DNA from 2 places in the Streptomyces botrytidirepellens genome. Region 1 is predicted to be linked to the other one. Evidence: riboswitches for the same ligand, from Rfam matches in the RefSeq annotation. Region 1 holds a riboswitch; the other holds the start of a gene.
The links. A riboswitch is a leader RNA that binds a small molecule or an ion and turns the genes downstream of it on or off. The one in region 1 is predicted to bind cobalamin.
Positions count from the first base shown of each region.

Region 2: another riboswitch for cobalamin. It lies ahead of nicT (Nickel transporter NicT); the one in region 1 lies ahead of EEJ42_RS46790 (ribonucleoside-diphosphate reductase subunit alpha).

Region 1 is NZ_RIBZ01000867.1:3,146-10,549, forward strand. Features, by position in the region: gene def (peptide deformylase) at 1-122, shown strand, start outside; gene EEJ42_RS46770 (hypothetical protein) at 135-449, opposite strand; gene EEJ42_RS46775 (hypothetical protein) at 446-1,681, opposite strand; gene EEJ42_RS53600 (hypothetical protein) at 1,678-2,103, opposite strand; gene EEJ42_RS46785 (ribonucleotide-diphosphate reductase subunit beta) at 2,246-3,277, opposite strand; gene EEJ42_RS46790 (ribonucleoside-diphosphate reductase subunit alpha) at 3,295-5,703, opposite strand; cobalamin riboswitch at 5,831-5,953, opposite strand; gene EEJ42_RS46795 (FGGY-family carbohydrate kinase) at 6,068-7,404, opposite strand, start outside.
Region 2 is NZ_RIBZ01000883.1:35,097-42,500, forward strand. Features, by position in the region: gene EEJ42_RS49450 (aconitate hydratase) at 1-1,419, opposite strand, end outside; gene nicT (Nickel transporter NicT) at 1,554-2,654, opposite strand; cobalamin riboswitch at 2,683-2,883, opposite strand; gene EEJ42_RS49460 (EamA family transporter) at 2,953-3,891, opposite strand; gene EEJ42_RS49465 (LysR family transcriptional regulator) at 3,960-4,814, shown strand; gene EEJ42_RS51585 (DUF6131 family protein) at 4,832-4,987, opposite strand; gene EEJ42_RS49470 (carboxylesterase/lipase family protein) at 5,138-6,688, shown strand; gene EEJ42_RS49475 (MarR family winged helix-turn-helix transcriptional regulator) at 6,693-7,187, opposite strand; gene EEJ42_RS49480 (low molecular weight protein-tyrosine-phosphatase) at 7,282-7,404, shown strand, end outside.

The DNA of each region.
Region 1 (7,404 bases):
ACGAGACGGACCACCTCTACGGCTACCTCTACATCGACCGCCTCTCCAAGCGCGACCGCAAGGACGTCCTCCGGCAGATGGCCGAGGGCACCGCGCGCTACGAGACGGTGCCGAACGACTGACATCGGCGTGGGTCAGGGGCCGTTCGCCGCCTGGGGGTAGTACTGCGCGATGTACGTCCAGCGTGCTGCCCCCAGGACGATGAACACCGCGGGCGGCGCCAGCCACCACCGGCTGAGCGCCCCCTTCCTGACCGGAAGGGCCGCGAGCAGCAGGGTCACGACCCCCACGAGGACCACGGAGAACGACGCCGTCTCGATACCGGTGAGCGTGTTCTCGTCCCAGTCGCCTCCGGGCTCCGTCACCAGCGCCCAAAAGGCGAAGTAGACGTTGACGAGGTTCGCGAGGACCAGGACCGCCGCACCGGCCCACCGAAGAAAGCTGGTCACTCCAGGGCCCTCCGCGCGTCCTTCAGGTTGCCGTCGAAGGCCTTACCGTAGTTCTGCGCGCTGCCGTCCTGCCAGTACGGTCCTCCGTTGTAGCGGGCCCCCAGCTCCTGGCGCTGCTCCGGCGTCATCTGGTCGGCGGGTACGTCGGCGAAGTCGCTCTCGGCCTTCAGCATCGCGAGGTATTCGGAAGCGATGAAGATGTTCTGACCGGGGTCCTGTAGCGCCGCCTCGATCTGGTCGCGCTGGCTGCCGGTGAGGTTCTCGGGGCCGTAGCCGAGCACCTCCGCACCACGTCGCACCTGGATCGCGATGGGCCCGAAGGAGGTTTCGTCCTTGTCGCCGCCGAGCCGGTCGGGGAGGTTCTCCGGGGTGACGGGGAACCAGTCCTGCTCCGCTGTCTCCCGGACCGAGTCGGTGATGTCGTCCGCCGGCCCGGGCTGGCCGCCGACCTCCTGCCAGGCGATGCCCGCGACCAACTCCGGGGTCAGCCCCGAGTGCTTGGCGGCGGCGTTGATGATGTCCTTGTTCGCCGAGATCCACTCGGCCCGGCCCTCGTTCGACAGGGGCGGGATCCAGTAACTGCCGGTGGCCTCCGGAAGGTCCTGGAGCTTCATCCGGATGACCCAGAGAGCGGGGGAGACATCGTCCTTGCCCACCGGGGGAGCGAACTCTGCCTTGGGGCCGCTGCCCTCGAGCCGGGTGAGGGGGTCCTTGCGGGCCTCGCCCGCCTCCTTGCGCAGCGCCGGGATGCTGTCGAGCAGATCCTTGGCGTCGGCGAAGCTGCCACCGCGGAAATCGGGCAGAGCCTTGTATGCCTTCCTCAGCGTGGCGAGGCAGTCGTCGCGCGCGTCCTTCTCGACGGTCTTCGCGTTGCCGAAGTCCGAACTCGCCTGATCGTGGGCGCGGTTGGCGTCGTCCTTGATGTCGTCGATGTCCATGGTGAGTTCAGCGGCCCAGTCCAGGAAGCCGGTGGTGCCGCGCATGTCCTCCCACTGGCGCATCGGCTCGGCCTCCTGAGCCGTACGCGTGACGGCCTGGCCGACCTGTGCGATGAGATCCGCGAGGGTCTGCTCGGCGGCCTTGCCGTTGGCGTAGTGGGCCTTGGCGGTGTCCAGCGCCGCGGAGTAGTGCAGCAGCGCCTTGCGGGCCGCGTCGTAGCCCTCGGCGAGGTGCGCGATCATGTCACGGGCTTGACGCAGCCGGTCGTCGTAGGGCTCGCGGCTCTTGCTCACCCACTCCGTGCCGGTGGCGGCGCGTTTCGCGGCGGGTTCGATCTCGAGCAGCAGGTCACGTAGCCGGCGGAATTCATCGGAATTGCGCTCGACGAGCTTGGGATTGCAGTCTTCGAGGAACTCGACATCCTTGCGTCCGCGACGTCTCCGTCGAAGTCGACATAGCTGCCGCCGGTTTCCCGGAGGCGAGTGGAGAGCGCGGCGAGCAGCGTCGTCAGGTCCTGGTACTGGTCGTTCGCGAAGCGGGCGAACCGGTCTGCCTTGGCCGCCACGCCGGGATGGGCGCGCGGCGCTCGCGCCATGGTGCAGAGGTCGCCGTCAGGGCGCCCTTCATAGAGCAGCCCCGCCATCTCGATCAGCAGGTTCGAACTGCCGTTGATGGAAGTGTTGTCGATGGAGAAGCCGTCCCCCTTGTACCCCATGTGCCCCTCGGTGATTCAGCGTTATGTAAACCGAGCCAAACCAATGTTCCGTCGGTGACAGGGGATGTCAACGACGACACGGCCGCGCTCCGGGAAGAGCGCGGCCGTGTCGCGAGCGAAGGGGTGTATCACCCGGAGACGGTCAGAAGTCGTCGTCGAAGGAGACCGAGCCCTCGACCGCGACCTGGTAGGCCGAGGCGCGGCGTTCGAAGAAGTTGGTCAGCTCCTGGACGTCCTGGAGTTCCATGAAGGAGAACGGGTTCTCCGAGCCGAAGACCGCGGGGAAGCCGAGGCGCGCCAGGCGCTGGTCGGCGACGCACTCCAGGTAGGCGCGCATCGATTCGGTGTTCATGCCCGGCAGGCCGTCGCCGCAGAGGTCGTGGGCGAATTGGAGCTCCGCCTGGACGGCCTCCTTCAGCATGTCGGTGACCTGGCGCTCCAGGTCGTCGTCGAAGAGGTCGGGCTCCTCCTCGCGGACGGTGTCCACGACGGAGAAGGCGAACTCCATGTGCATGGACTCGTCGCGGAACACCCAGTTGGTGCCGGTCGCGAGGCCGTGCAGGAGGCCGCGCGAGCGGAACCAGTAGACGTAGGCGAAGGCGCCGTAGAAGAAGAGGCCCTCGATGCACGCCGCGAAGCAGATCAGGTTGAGCAGGAAGCGGCGGCGGTCGGCCTTGGACTCCAGGCGGTCGATCTTCTCCACCGAGTCCATCCAGCGGAAGCAGAATTCCGCCTTCTCCCGGATGGAGGGGATGTTCTCGACCGCCGCGAAGGACGCCGCCCGGTCGTCCGGGTCGGGCAGGTAGGTGTCCAGCAGGGTCAGGTAGAACTGGACGTGCACGGCCTCCTCGAAGAGCTGCCGCGACAGGTACAGCCGCGCCTCGGGGGAGTTGATGTGCTTGTAGAGCGTCAGCACCAGGTTGTTGGACACGATCGAGTCGCCGGTCGCGAAGAACGCCACCAGTCGGCTGATCATGTGCTGCTCACCGGGGGACAGCTTGGCGAGGTCGGCGACGTCCGAGTGGAGGTCGACCTCTTCCACGGTCCAGGTGTTCTTGATCGCGTCCCGGTAGCGGTCGTAGAACTGCGGGTACCGCATCGGCCGCAGGGTCAGCTCGAAGCCGGGGTCGAGCAGATTCTTGGCGTGATCCGTCGCGGTGTTCGCGGTGGTCATCTCGGATGCGGTGGGCATTACTGGCAGGCCTCGCAGGACTCGGGGTTTTCCAGGGAGCAGGCGACCGCGTCGGCCTCGGCGGGCGTCTGCTGGGCGGGGACGGGGGCGGGGACGGTGGCCGTGGCGGCGCCACCGCGGGCGCTCTGGGCGATCCGGGTCGCCGGGCGGGAGCGCAGGTAGTAGGTGGTCTTGATGCCGCGCTTCCAGGCGTACGCGTACATCGAGCTGAGCTTGCCGATGGTCGGCGCCGCCATGAAGAGGTTCAGCGACTGGCTCTGGTCGAGGTACGGGGTGCGGGCCGCCGCCATGTCGATCAGGGCGCGCTGCGGGATCTCCCACGCGGTGCGGTAGAGGTCGCGTACGTCCTGGGGAACCCAGGAGAGGTCCTGGACCGAGCCGTTGGCCTCGCGCAGCGCGTCACGGGTCTGGGTGTCCCACACGCCGAGCTTCTTCAGGTCGTTCACCAGGTAGTTGTTGACCTGGAGGAACTCACCGCTGAGCGTTTCGCGCTTGAAGAGGTTGGAGACCTGCGGCTCGATGCACTCGTACACGCCCGCGATGGAGGCGATGGTGGCGGTCGGCGCGATCGCCAGCAGCAGCGAGTTCCGCATGCCGGTGGTCGCCATTCGGGTGCGCAGCGCCTCCCAGCGCTCGGGCCAGGCGGCCTGCGCGCCGGTGTAGTGGTCCGGGTGGAGCACGCCGCGCGCGGTGCGGGTCTCGGCCCAGGCCGGGTGCGGGCCGTGGCGCTCGGCGAGGTCGCAGGACGCCTCGTACGCGGCGAGCATGATGCGCTCGGAGATCCGGGTGGAGAGCGCCTGCGCCTCGGGCGAGTCGAACGGCAGCCGCAGCCGGAAGAAGACGTCCTGGAGGCCCATCAGGCCGAGCCCCACCGGCCGCCAGCGGGAGTTGGACGCCCCGGCCTCTTCCGTGGGGTAGAAGTTGATGTCCACCACGCGGTCGAGGAAGGTCACGGCGGTGCGGACGGTGCGGTCCAGCCGCTCCCAGTCCATCTCACCGTCCTCACCCAGGTGCGCGGCCAGGTTGACCGAGCCGAGGTTGCAGACGGCGGTCTCGCCGTCGTCGGTGACCTCCAGGATCTCGGTGCACAGGTTGGAGGAGTGGACGACCCGGCCCGGCTCGGCGGTCTGGTTGGCGGTGCGGTTGGCGGCGTCCTTGAACGTCATCCAGCCGTTGCCGGTCTGCGCGAGGGTGCGCATCATCCGGGAGTACAGCTGGCGCGCCGGGACCTGCTTGAGCGCCCGGCCCTCGGCCTCGGCCTTGCGGTACGCGGCGTCGAACTCCTCGCCCCACAGGTCGACCAGTTCGGGCGCGTCCACGGGCGAGAACAGCGACCAGTCGCCGTCCGCCTCGACCCGGCGCATGAACTCGTCCGGGATCCAGTGCGCGATGTTGAGGTTGTGGGTGCGGCGGGCCTCTTCGCCCGTGTTGTCCCGCAGCTCCAGGAACTCCTCGATGTCCGCGTGCCAGGTCTCCAGGTAGACGCAGGCCGCGCCCTTGCGCCGGCCGCCCTGGTTGACGGCCGCCACCGAGGCGTCGAGCGTGCGCAGGAACGGCACGATGCCGTTGGAGTGCCCGTTGGTGCCGCGGATCAGCGAACCGCGGGCGCGGATGCGGGAGTACGACAGACCGATGCCGCCCGCGTGCTTCGACAAGCGCGCGACCTGGTGGTAGCGGTTGTAGATCGAGTCCAGCTCGTCCAGCGGCGAGTCCAGCAGATAGCAGGAGGACATCTGCGGGTGCCGGGTGCCGGAGTTGAACAGCGTGGGGGAGCTGGGCAGGTACGACAGCGTGCTGGTCATCCGGTACAGCTCGGCGACGTCGTCCAGCGCCCGCTCGGATCGGTCCTCGGCGAGCCCGCAGGCCACTCGCAGCAGGAAGTGCTGCGGGGTCTCGATCACCTGACGGGTGATGGGGTGGCGGAGCAGATAGCGGCTGTGCAGGGTGCGCAGCCCGAAGTAGCCGAAGCGGTCGTCGGCGCCGTCGGCCAGCGCCCGGTCGACCAGCGCGTCCAGCCGGGCGGCGTGGGCGGTCACGAACTCGGCGGTGGAGTCGGCGATCAGGCCCTCGCGGTGGCCCACGGCGACGGACGCGGAGAAGGAGTCCGCGCCCTGCCCGGCCGCCTCCTCGGCGATCGCGCGGGTCAGCAGCCGCGCGGCGAGCTTGGAGTACTCCGGCTCCTCGCCGATGAGTCCGGCCGCCGCCTCGGTCGCCAGGGAGCGCAACTCCGCCTCGTCCGAACCGGGATGGCGGCCGCGCAGGGCGGCGGCCGCGACCTTGCCGGGGTCGGTGGCGGGCAGATCGGCGGTGAGCCCGGTGAGGGTCCGCAACAAGGCGGTCCCGGGCGCGTCGGCCGCTGCCGGAGTCTCCGCTGCCTCTGAAACCGGGTCGGCGGGCGCGATGGTCACTGAAGTGTTCTCCCTCGCTCGGCTGGGGGCCTGCGAGGGCAGTGCGCGATGGCCGCTCACGGGCATGCCGATTCCGCTTTACGGCACACCACGCAGCGTCCATCGGCCCAACCCGCGAGGCCCGGACGTATGCAGACGGCCGTCGGCAGGTCATCGGACTCACGGGTACGCAAAAGCGCACACGTACACCGTTGCGGGACAGTTCCGGATTCGCGCCGGATTCCCCTGCGGCGACAGCGGAAACGAGCATACATCTTGTGTCGTGCTGCGCACGCGCCCCCAGATGTTGTGTCGTCAGCTGGGTGGATTCGTATGGATGTGCTAGTCGCGTCGGGCTTTGGCCGCGCCGGAATCCCAGGGAAAACTAGCTTCCCGGACCGCTCGTCCGCCATTCCTCCAGGGCACGGGCGAGGCGGTCGCGGTAGCCCGCGTAACCGTCCTCGTACGCGCCGCGAAGCTCGCTCCGCGGCTCGACCGTACGGGACGCGGAGCGCCACCGGGACGCGTCCACGGGGTCGCCGAGCGACCGCCACGCGACCGCGACCGCGCCCCGCGCGCCGACCTCCGGCTCGTCCGGAATGACCACCGGGCGGCCGATGACGTTCGCGAAAATCTCCGTCCAGGCGGCGGAACGCACCCCTCCGCCGCACAGCGCGAGCCGCCCCGAGAGCCCGGCGGCCTCCAGGCAGTGGCGGGCCGCGTAGGCGATGGCCTCGCACACGGCCCGTACGGTGTCCGCGCGGGTGGTGGCGAGGGTGAGACCGTCCAACCGCCCCTGGGCGGCGGGCTCCACGAACGGGGCGCGCTCCCCGGCGCCGGACAGGAAGGGCAGCGCGGTCACGCCGTTCGCGCCCGGCGGACTCCCGTCGAGCAGGGCGTCCAGCTCGGCGGTGGTCGTCCCTGTGAGATCGAGCACCCACTCCAGGGCGGCCGTGCCGACCATCGCGGGCATCGCGCGCAGCCAGCGCTCCGGGTCGGGGGTGCACAGCCACATTCCGGCCGGATCGGCCGAAGCGTCCACCGCCGCGCGGTCGGTGAGCACCTGGCAGGCCAGCGTGGTGCCGACGATGAGCAGCCCGTCGCCCACGTCCCGCACCCCGCTGCCGATGGCGCACGCCGGGAGGTCGTACGGACCGGAGACCACGGGCAGTCCGGGCGGCAGCCCGGTCAGTTGGGCCCCTTCGTCGTCCAGCGCGAGGACGGTGCCGGGCGCGGCGGGGCTCGGCAGCAGCCGGGCGTGGCCGGACAGTCCGCAGCGTTCCAGGGCGTCCGGCACATACGTACGGGTGGTGACGTCGAGGAACGGCAGCGACGCGTCGGAGGCGTCCACGGTGATGGCGCCGGTCAGCCGCTGGGCCACCGCGTCCACGCAGTAGCCCGCGACCGCCGCCCGCTCCAGCGACTCCGGCTCGTGCTCGGCCAGCCAGTGCAGCAGCGGGGCGTGGCAGCCCGGGAACAGCCCGGAGCCGGTGAGCGCGTAGAGGGCTTCGAGCGTGCCGTCGGCGCGCCAGCGGCCGATGGTCCCGCCGCCCCGGCCGTCCAGCCAGGAGATCGGCGGGCGCACCGCCCGGCCCGTCTCGTCGCGCAGCCACAGCCCGTCGCCCTGGCCGGTGAGCGCGAGCGCGGCGGGCGGGCCGGGGAGCGCCGCGGCCACCTCGCGCACCACCTCGGCGACGGTGCGCAGCACGTCCTCCAGGTCCT
Region 2 (7,404 bases), on a different contig from region 1:
ATCGAGATCGGGCAGCGCGGAGATGTTGGGGCCGCGCCGCAGCTGGACGCGGCGGGCCTCGTCCGGCGGCAGCGGCGGCTCCAGCATGGCGACGTTGACCGACGCCGGTGCGGGGGCGTCCGGGGTGGGCGGGACCGCCGACAGGCGGTCGGCCCAGTCGCGCGGGTCCGTGATGACGCCGGTCAGCGCGGAGGCCGTGGCGGTCTCCGGTGAACACAGCCACACCGCGTCGTCCTCGGTGCCGGAGCGGCCGGGGAAGTTGCGCGGGAACGTACGCAGCGAATTGCGCCCCGCGGCGGGGGCCTGGCCCATGCCGATGCAGCCGAGACAGCCCGACTGGTGGATGCGGCCACCGGCGGCGATCAGGTCGAACGTGGCACCGGAGCGCGTCAGGTCCTGGAGGATCTCGCGGGACGTCGGGTTGATGTCGAAGCTCACCTCGGGCGCCGTCTGCCGCCCCGCCACCATGGCCGCCGGTACGGCGAAGTCGCGGAACCCGGGGTTGGCGGAGGAGCCGAGGACCGCCTGCCCGATGGGCTCCCCGGCGGCCTCCCGGACCGGCACGACGTTTCCCGGGGAGGTGGGCCGTGCGATCAGCGGCTCCAGGGACGACAGGTCGATCTCCTCGTCGAGGTCGTAACGGACGTCCTCGTCCGCGACGATCTCCACGAAGTCCTCGCCCCGCCCCACCCCCGCCAGGAAGTCGCGCACCGCGCCGTCGGAGGGGAAGACGGTGGTGGTGGCGCCGAGTTCCGCCCCCATGTTCGCGATGACGTGCCGGTCCATGGCGGTGAGGGAGGCCAGGCCGGGCCCGTGGTACTCCAGTACGCGGTGGACGCCGCCCTGCACCCCGTGACGGCGCAGCATCTCCAGGATCACGTCCTTGGCGCTGACCCACGGCGGCAGTTCCCCGGTCAGCCGGATGCCCCAGATCGCCGGCATGGTCAGGTGGAGCGGCCGTCCGGCCATGGCGAGAGCCACTTCCAGGCCGCCGGTGCCGATCGCCAGCATGCCCAGGGAGCCGCCCGCGCAGGTGTGCGAGTCGGATCCGGCGAGCGTTCTGCCGGGGGCGCCGAAGTGCTGCATGTGCGTCGGGTGGGAGACACCGTTGCCGGGTTTGGAGAACCACAGGCCGAAGCGGCGGGCGCCCGAACGCAGGAAGAGGTGGTCCTCGGCGTTGCGCTCGTCGGCCTGGAGGATGTTGTGGTCGACGTACTGGACGCTGACCTGCGTACGGACCCGGTCCAGCGCCAGCGCCTCCAGCTCCTGCATCACCAGGGTGCCGGTGGCGTCCTGGGTGAGCGTCTGGTCCACGCGCAGCGCGATCTCCTCCCCCGGCCGCATGCTGCCGGACACGAGGTGGTCGCCGATCAGCCGCTGCGTCACGGTGCCGTGTGCGTGGCCATGGGGCAGACCCATAGCGGTACCGCCTTCCCGGTGCGGCGCTGCCGGACGGTCCGGGCGCCACCATGCGGGTTCCCGTTCCGCGGCCGCCATGCAGGGCCCGCCCCGGCACAGTCACCCGGACGGGCGTCCCGGCCCCGGGCCCGGCGTCAGCCGCCGTCCGCGTCCGCGGCCGCCGGGGCGGTGCGGACGGCCCAGCGCTGTTCGACCTTGGCGATCCGCCAGTAGGCCAGCGCCGCGGCCCACACCACGACGAACAGGCCGACGATGATGAACCCGACGTTGTCCAGGTTCAGGCCGGAGATCCAGCCGGTGACGGCGTCCCGCAGGGCGAGCTTGTCGTGGAGCACGCCGACCAGCTCGATGGTGCCGATGAGGAAGGCCACCGCGATCGACAGACCGGTGATGGCCAGGTTGTAGAACACCTTGCGGACGGGGTTGGAGAACGCCCACTGGTAGGCGAAGTTCATGAAGGTGCCGTCGAGGGTGTCGAACAGGCTCATCCCGGCGGCGAACAGCAGCGGCAGACACAGGACGGCGTACCAGGGCAGTCCCGCGGCGGCGCCGCTCCCGGCCATCACCATCAGCGTGACCTCGGTGGCGGTGTCGAAGCCGAGCCCGAAGAGGAAGCCGAGCGGGTACATCTGGCCGGGCCGGGTGATGGACTTCGTGAAGCGGCCCAGGACGCGGTTCATGAAGCCGCGCGAGTCCAGGTGCGCCTCCAGCTCCGACTCGTCGAACTGCCCGGCGCGCATCGCCCGGAACACCCGCAGGATGCCCAGCAGGGCGACCAGGTTGAGCGCGGCGATGAGGTAGAGGAAGGTCCCCGACACGGTGGTGCCGATGACCCCGAGGACCTGGTGGGTGCCGGAGTTCTCGTTCACCAGGGTGCCCGCCAGCCGCGTACCGCCGGCGACCAGCGCGGCCAGCAGCACCACGACGCTGGAGTGGCCGAGCGCGAACCAGAAGCCCACCGACACCGGCCGCTTGCCGTCGGCCATCAGCTTGCGGGTGGTGTTGTCGATCGCGGCGATGTGGTCGGCGTCGAAGGCGTGCCGCATGCCCAGGGTGTACGCGGTGATCCCGAGGCCGACGCCGAACGTCTTGGCGCCGACCTCGTAGTGGTGCGGGGTGACCACCAGGAAGAGCAGACCGAAGGCGACGGCGTGCAGGGCGACGATCACCGCCAGCAGCCCGGCGGTCCGGACGGTGTCCTCGCGCCGCCATGCGAATGCGGTGGGCAGGGTCATGCGGTCACGCTCCAGCACCTCGTGGATCACTTCGTGAGATGCCGCGGCCGGTCTCCTGGCTGACGGGTCGACGCGACCGCCCCTGCCTTCCCGGCCGCGCGAGGCGGCCAGTGGCTCCGCGGCCCGGTCCTGCGGCCGCGGAACGGGACGAGAACTCCCCGATTCACAGTGGCGAGGGCCGCTCCGGTTTCCCACCGGCTTCCCGAACACCACGGCGCGGCAACTGTAGGCGGCACCCCGCAAAACCGGCAAGTGGCGCACTTTCAGCAACGGTCAGGCGCGTGCGGTTCGGCAACGGTCACGCGCGCGAGGTGAGGATGCTGAGCGCGTTGGCCGCGACGATGGCGCCGATGCTCGCCCACTCGGTCCACCCCAGGCCCTGGCCGAGCAGGACCCATCCGACGACGGCGGCGAGGACCGGGTTGACGCTCATGAAGAGCCCGAAGGTCTGAGCGGGTACGCGGCGCAGCGTGAACAGGTCGGCGAGGTAGGGCACGGCGGAGGACAGGACACCGGCCGCGATGGCGTATCCGGCCGCCCCCGGCGTCGGCGGGTGCTGCACGGCGATGGCGATGCCGACGGGCAGGAACAGCACGGCGGAGACCGCCGCGGCCGCAGCCGACCCCTGCGCCCCGGGGACGCGGCGGCCGACGGTGCGGTTGAGCAGGATGTACGACGCCCAGCAGGCGGCGGCCAGCAGCCCGAGGCCGAGGCCCAGGTAGTCGGTGGAGGGCTGAGGACGCATCAGGGTGACCACGCCCGCCAGCGCGACCAGCGCGCAGCACGCGTCCGTGCGGCGGTGGGAGGCGGACAGGGCGATGGTGAGCGGCCCGAGGAACTCCAGGGTCACCGCGAGCCCGAGGCCGATGCGGTCGATGGCGCTGTACAGGGACAGGTTCATGGCGCCGAAGACCAGGGCCAGCAGCAGCACCGGCCACCACTGCTGCTTGGTGAAGGACCGCAAGCGGGGGCGGCCGACGGCCAGCAGGACGATGGCCGCGACGTACTGGCGTACCGCGACGACACCGGAGGCTCCGAGCACGGGAAAGGCGAGGGAGCCGATCGCGGCGCCGGTCTGGTTGGACAGGCCGCTGCCGGCCATGATGAGCACACCGGCCAGCGGGTGCCCGGCCGGTTTCCGGCCCGGGGCGTCCGGCAGATCCGGACCGGCGCGGTGTGACGTGGCGGTCGGCTGGGCGGGAGCAGGAGCGGAAGCGGGAGCGTGGGCTGCGTCCATACCGCGATCGTGCGGTCGCGCGAGCGTTGCGCAAAATGCGTTGACCGCCACACCTATACGCTTGGGTTATGGATGTGGAGCTGCGACAGTTGCGCTGTCTCGTCGCGATCGTGGACGAGGGCACCTTCACCGATGCCGCGATCGCGCTCGGAGTCTCCCAGGCGGCCGTGTCCCGCACGGTGGCCTCGCTCGAACGCGCCCTCGGGGTGCGCCTGTTGCGGCGTACCTCCCGGACGGTGACCCCGACCGGCACCGGGCTGCGGGTGGTGGCGCAGGCCCGGCGGGTGCTGGGCGAGGTGGACCATCTGGTGCGGGAGGCCACGTCGGGTCACACACGGCTGCGGATCGGCTACGCGTGGTCGGCGCTGGGCAGCCACACCCCCACCTTCCAGCGCCGCTGGGCCGCCGCCCATCCGGAGACCGATCTGCACCTCGTCCGCGTCAACGCCACCACCGCCGGTCTGGCGGAAGGGGCCTGCGACCTGGCCGTGCTGCGCAGGCCGCTGGAGGACCAGCGTTTCGACTCCGCCATCGTGGGGCTGGAGCGGCGGCTGTGCGCGATGGCGGCGGACGACCCCCTGGCCCGGCGCCGCTCCATCCGGCTCGCCGACATCAGCGACCGCACGCTGCTGGTCGACCGGCGGACCGGCACCACCACCCCCGAGCTCTGGCCACCCGGCTCCCGCCCGGACACCGAGGAGACGCACGACGTCGACGACTGGCTCAACCTGATCTCCACGGGCCGCTGCGTGGGGATGACGGCGGAGTCGACCGCGCACCAGTATCCGCGGCCCGGCATCGTGTACCGGCCGGTGCGCGACGCCGAGCCGATCGCGGTGCGGCTGGGCTGGTGGCGGGACGATCCGCACCCCGCGGGGCAGGCGGTGATCGAGCTGATCACCGCCCTGTACCGCACGGGGTGACCCCCCGGTCTGCGCCTTTAGTAGAAGTGTCGCCGTCCGGCGACCGCGTGACCGGCGGCGCCCATGGCCCACAGGACCGCCCCGATGACGAGAAGGACGATGCCGATCGTCCACAGAACGGCGATGCCGGTCAGCAGACCGATGATGAGGAGAATGACCCCGAGGACAATCATGGTGTCCTCCGATCTCTCGAGAGTGCTCCACTTCCACTATCTGCCTCTTCCGCCTGCCACGCCAACACGTCGCACCCCGCCGGGGCTATCCGTGCGCGGCTCGGGCATCGTGGCTCCGACGTGTTCACCAGGAACCGCGAGGAGTCATCGATGACGACAGCCGAGTCCAGCGAGTCGGCAACCGGGACCGCCGAGCCCGTGGTGCGCGCCGCCGCCGGTGCGGTGCGCGGCCGCCGGGAGGGCGGTCTGGCCGTGTTCCGCGGCATCCCGTTCGCCGAGCCGCCGGTGGGGGACGCGCGGTTTCAGGCGCCGCGCCCCGTGCGCTCCTGGGAGGGGACGCGGGACGCGTACGTTTTCGGGCCGCCGCCCCCGCAGGAGTCGGGGTTCATGGGCCGCGCCGGGGTCCTGGAGGCGCCGACGGGCGACGACTGGCTGACGGTCAACGTGTGGACGCCCGAGCCGGACCCGGCCGCCCGCCGCCCCGTCATGGTGTGGATCTACGGCGGCGCCTACAAGCTCGGCCACTCCGGCAGCCCCGGCTACGACGCCCGGCGCATCGCCCGTGACGGCGACGTCGTCGTGGTCACCCTCAACTACCGGGTCGGCATCGAGGGCTTCGCCCAGATCGACGGGGCGCCCGCCAACCGCGGTCTGCTCGACCAGGTCGCGGCCCTGGAATGGGTGCGGGAGAACATCGCGGCGTTCGGCGGCGACCCCGGCCGGGTCACCGTGTTCGGGGAGTCGGCCGGAGCCGGATCGGTCGCCTCGCTGCTGGCCATGCCGAGCGCGGCGGGACTGTTCCGGCGCGCCATCGCGCAGAGCGTGCCGGGCACGTACTTCTCCGGCGAGCTGGCCCGGGACATCGCGGGCGCGCTCGCCGCCGAGGTGGGCCTGCGGCCGACGGCCGCCGATCTGTCCACGGTGGATCCGCGGCAACTGCCCTCGGCGGGCGAGGCGCTGGGCCCCGCCATGCGGCGGTACGAGGAGCGGTGGGGGGAGGTGGTGCACACGCTGACCCCCTTCGCGCCCGTCGTGGACGGCGAGGTGCTGCCGACCACCCCGTGGCAGGCGCTGGCGGCGGGCTCGGCCCGCGACGTGGAGCTGATCTCCGGGCACAACCGGGACGAGTACCGGCTGTTCCTGGCCCTCGGCGGGCAGCTCGGACTGGCGGGCGAGAAGGAAGCGGCGGCGGCGCTGCGCGCGTTCGGGCCGGGCCCGGACGGCGAACGCGCCTATCGCGCCGCCTTCCCCGAAGCCTCCCCCGCCGACCTCCACGAGCGGGTCCAGTCCGACTGGCTGTTCCACATGCCCTCGCTGCGGCTGGCCGAGGCCCAGGTGGCCGGGGGCGGCCGGGCGCACGTGTACGAGCTGACCTGGCCCGCCCCGGCGGGCGGCGGCGTCATGGGCGCCTGCCACGGCCTGGACATACCGCTGCTGTTCGGCACCTTCGACGCCGACCTCGGCCTGCTGCTGTTCGACGGCTCCGGTCCCTCACCGGAGGCCGAGGCGCTGTCGTCCCGCTTCCGTACGGCCTGGACCGCGTTCGCCACGACGGGCGACCCGGGCTGGCCCGCGTACGACCCCGACCGCCGCCTGACCCAGGTCTTCGACGCGGCGCCCGAGGTCACCGCCTACCCGGAGGAGACCTCCCGGCTCCTCTGGCAGGACCACACCTTCCCGGCCCTGCCGCTGCTCAGCTGACTGCTCACGTCACGCCTTCGGCGCGCCGGACGTTGGCGACCATCGTGCGCAGCACCTTCAGCGCGGCCGCGTACTCCTCGTCGCCGACCCCCTCGTGGACGACGGCGCGCAGTTCGGTGACCAGCGCGCGCAGCGTCACGCGAGCGGCTTCACCCGCGTCGGTGAGGTGCAGACGGTCGTCGGCGTCCGCCCGGAGCCAGCCACGGTGCAGCAGCTGGTCGACGACGCGCGGGATCTCGTACGGACCGTCCGCGAGGGGGGTCAGCCGGTCGGCCACCTCCTCGCGGCTCGGCGCGGCGGGCCAGGAGTGCACGCAGTTGAGCACCCAGTACTGCGGCTGGGTGACGTCGATCCTGGCCATCGCGTCGCGCAGATGCCGGGTGACGGTCGCGTGGGCCAGGCCGGTCCAGTAGCCGACCGGCTGGCTCGCCAGCATGTCCTCGGTGGCGGCAGGATCGGCCGGGGCCTGGTCGGTGAGGCCGTTGCTTAAGACAGTCATGATCGTGACGCTACCGTCCGGCGTCGGACGGGAACACGGCCCGCGTCCCACCCCGTCCCCCGGCGCCGGGGGATACGGCCCTACGCTGGTGGCCGTGCACATCTGCTTCGTCTGTAGCGGGAACATCTGCCGCTCACCGTCCGCCGCGCTGGTCTTCGCCGAGCATCTGCGCCGCGCGGGGCTCGACGGCGCGGTGCGGGTCACCAGTGCCGGTATC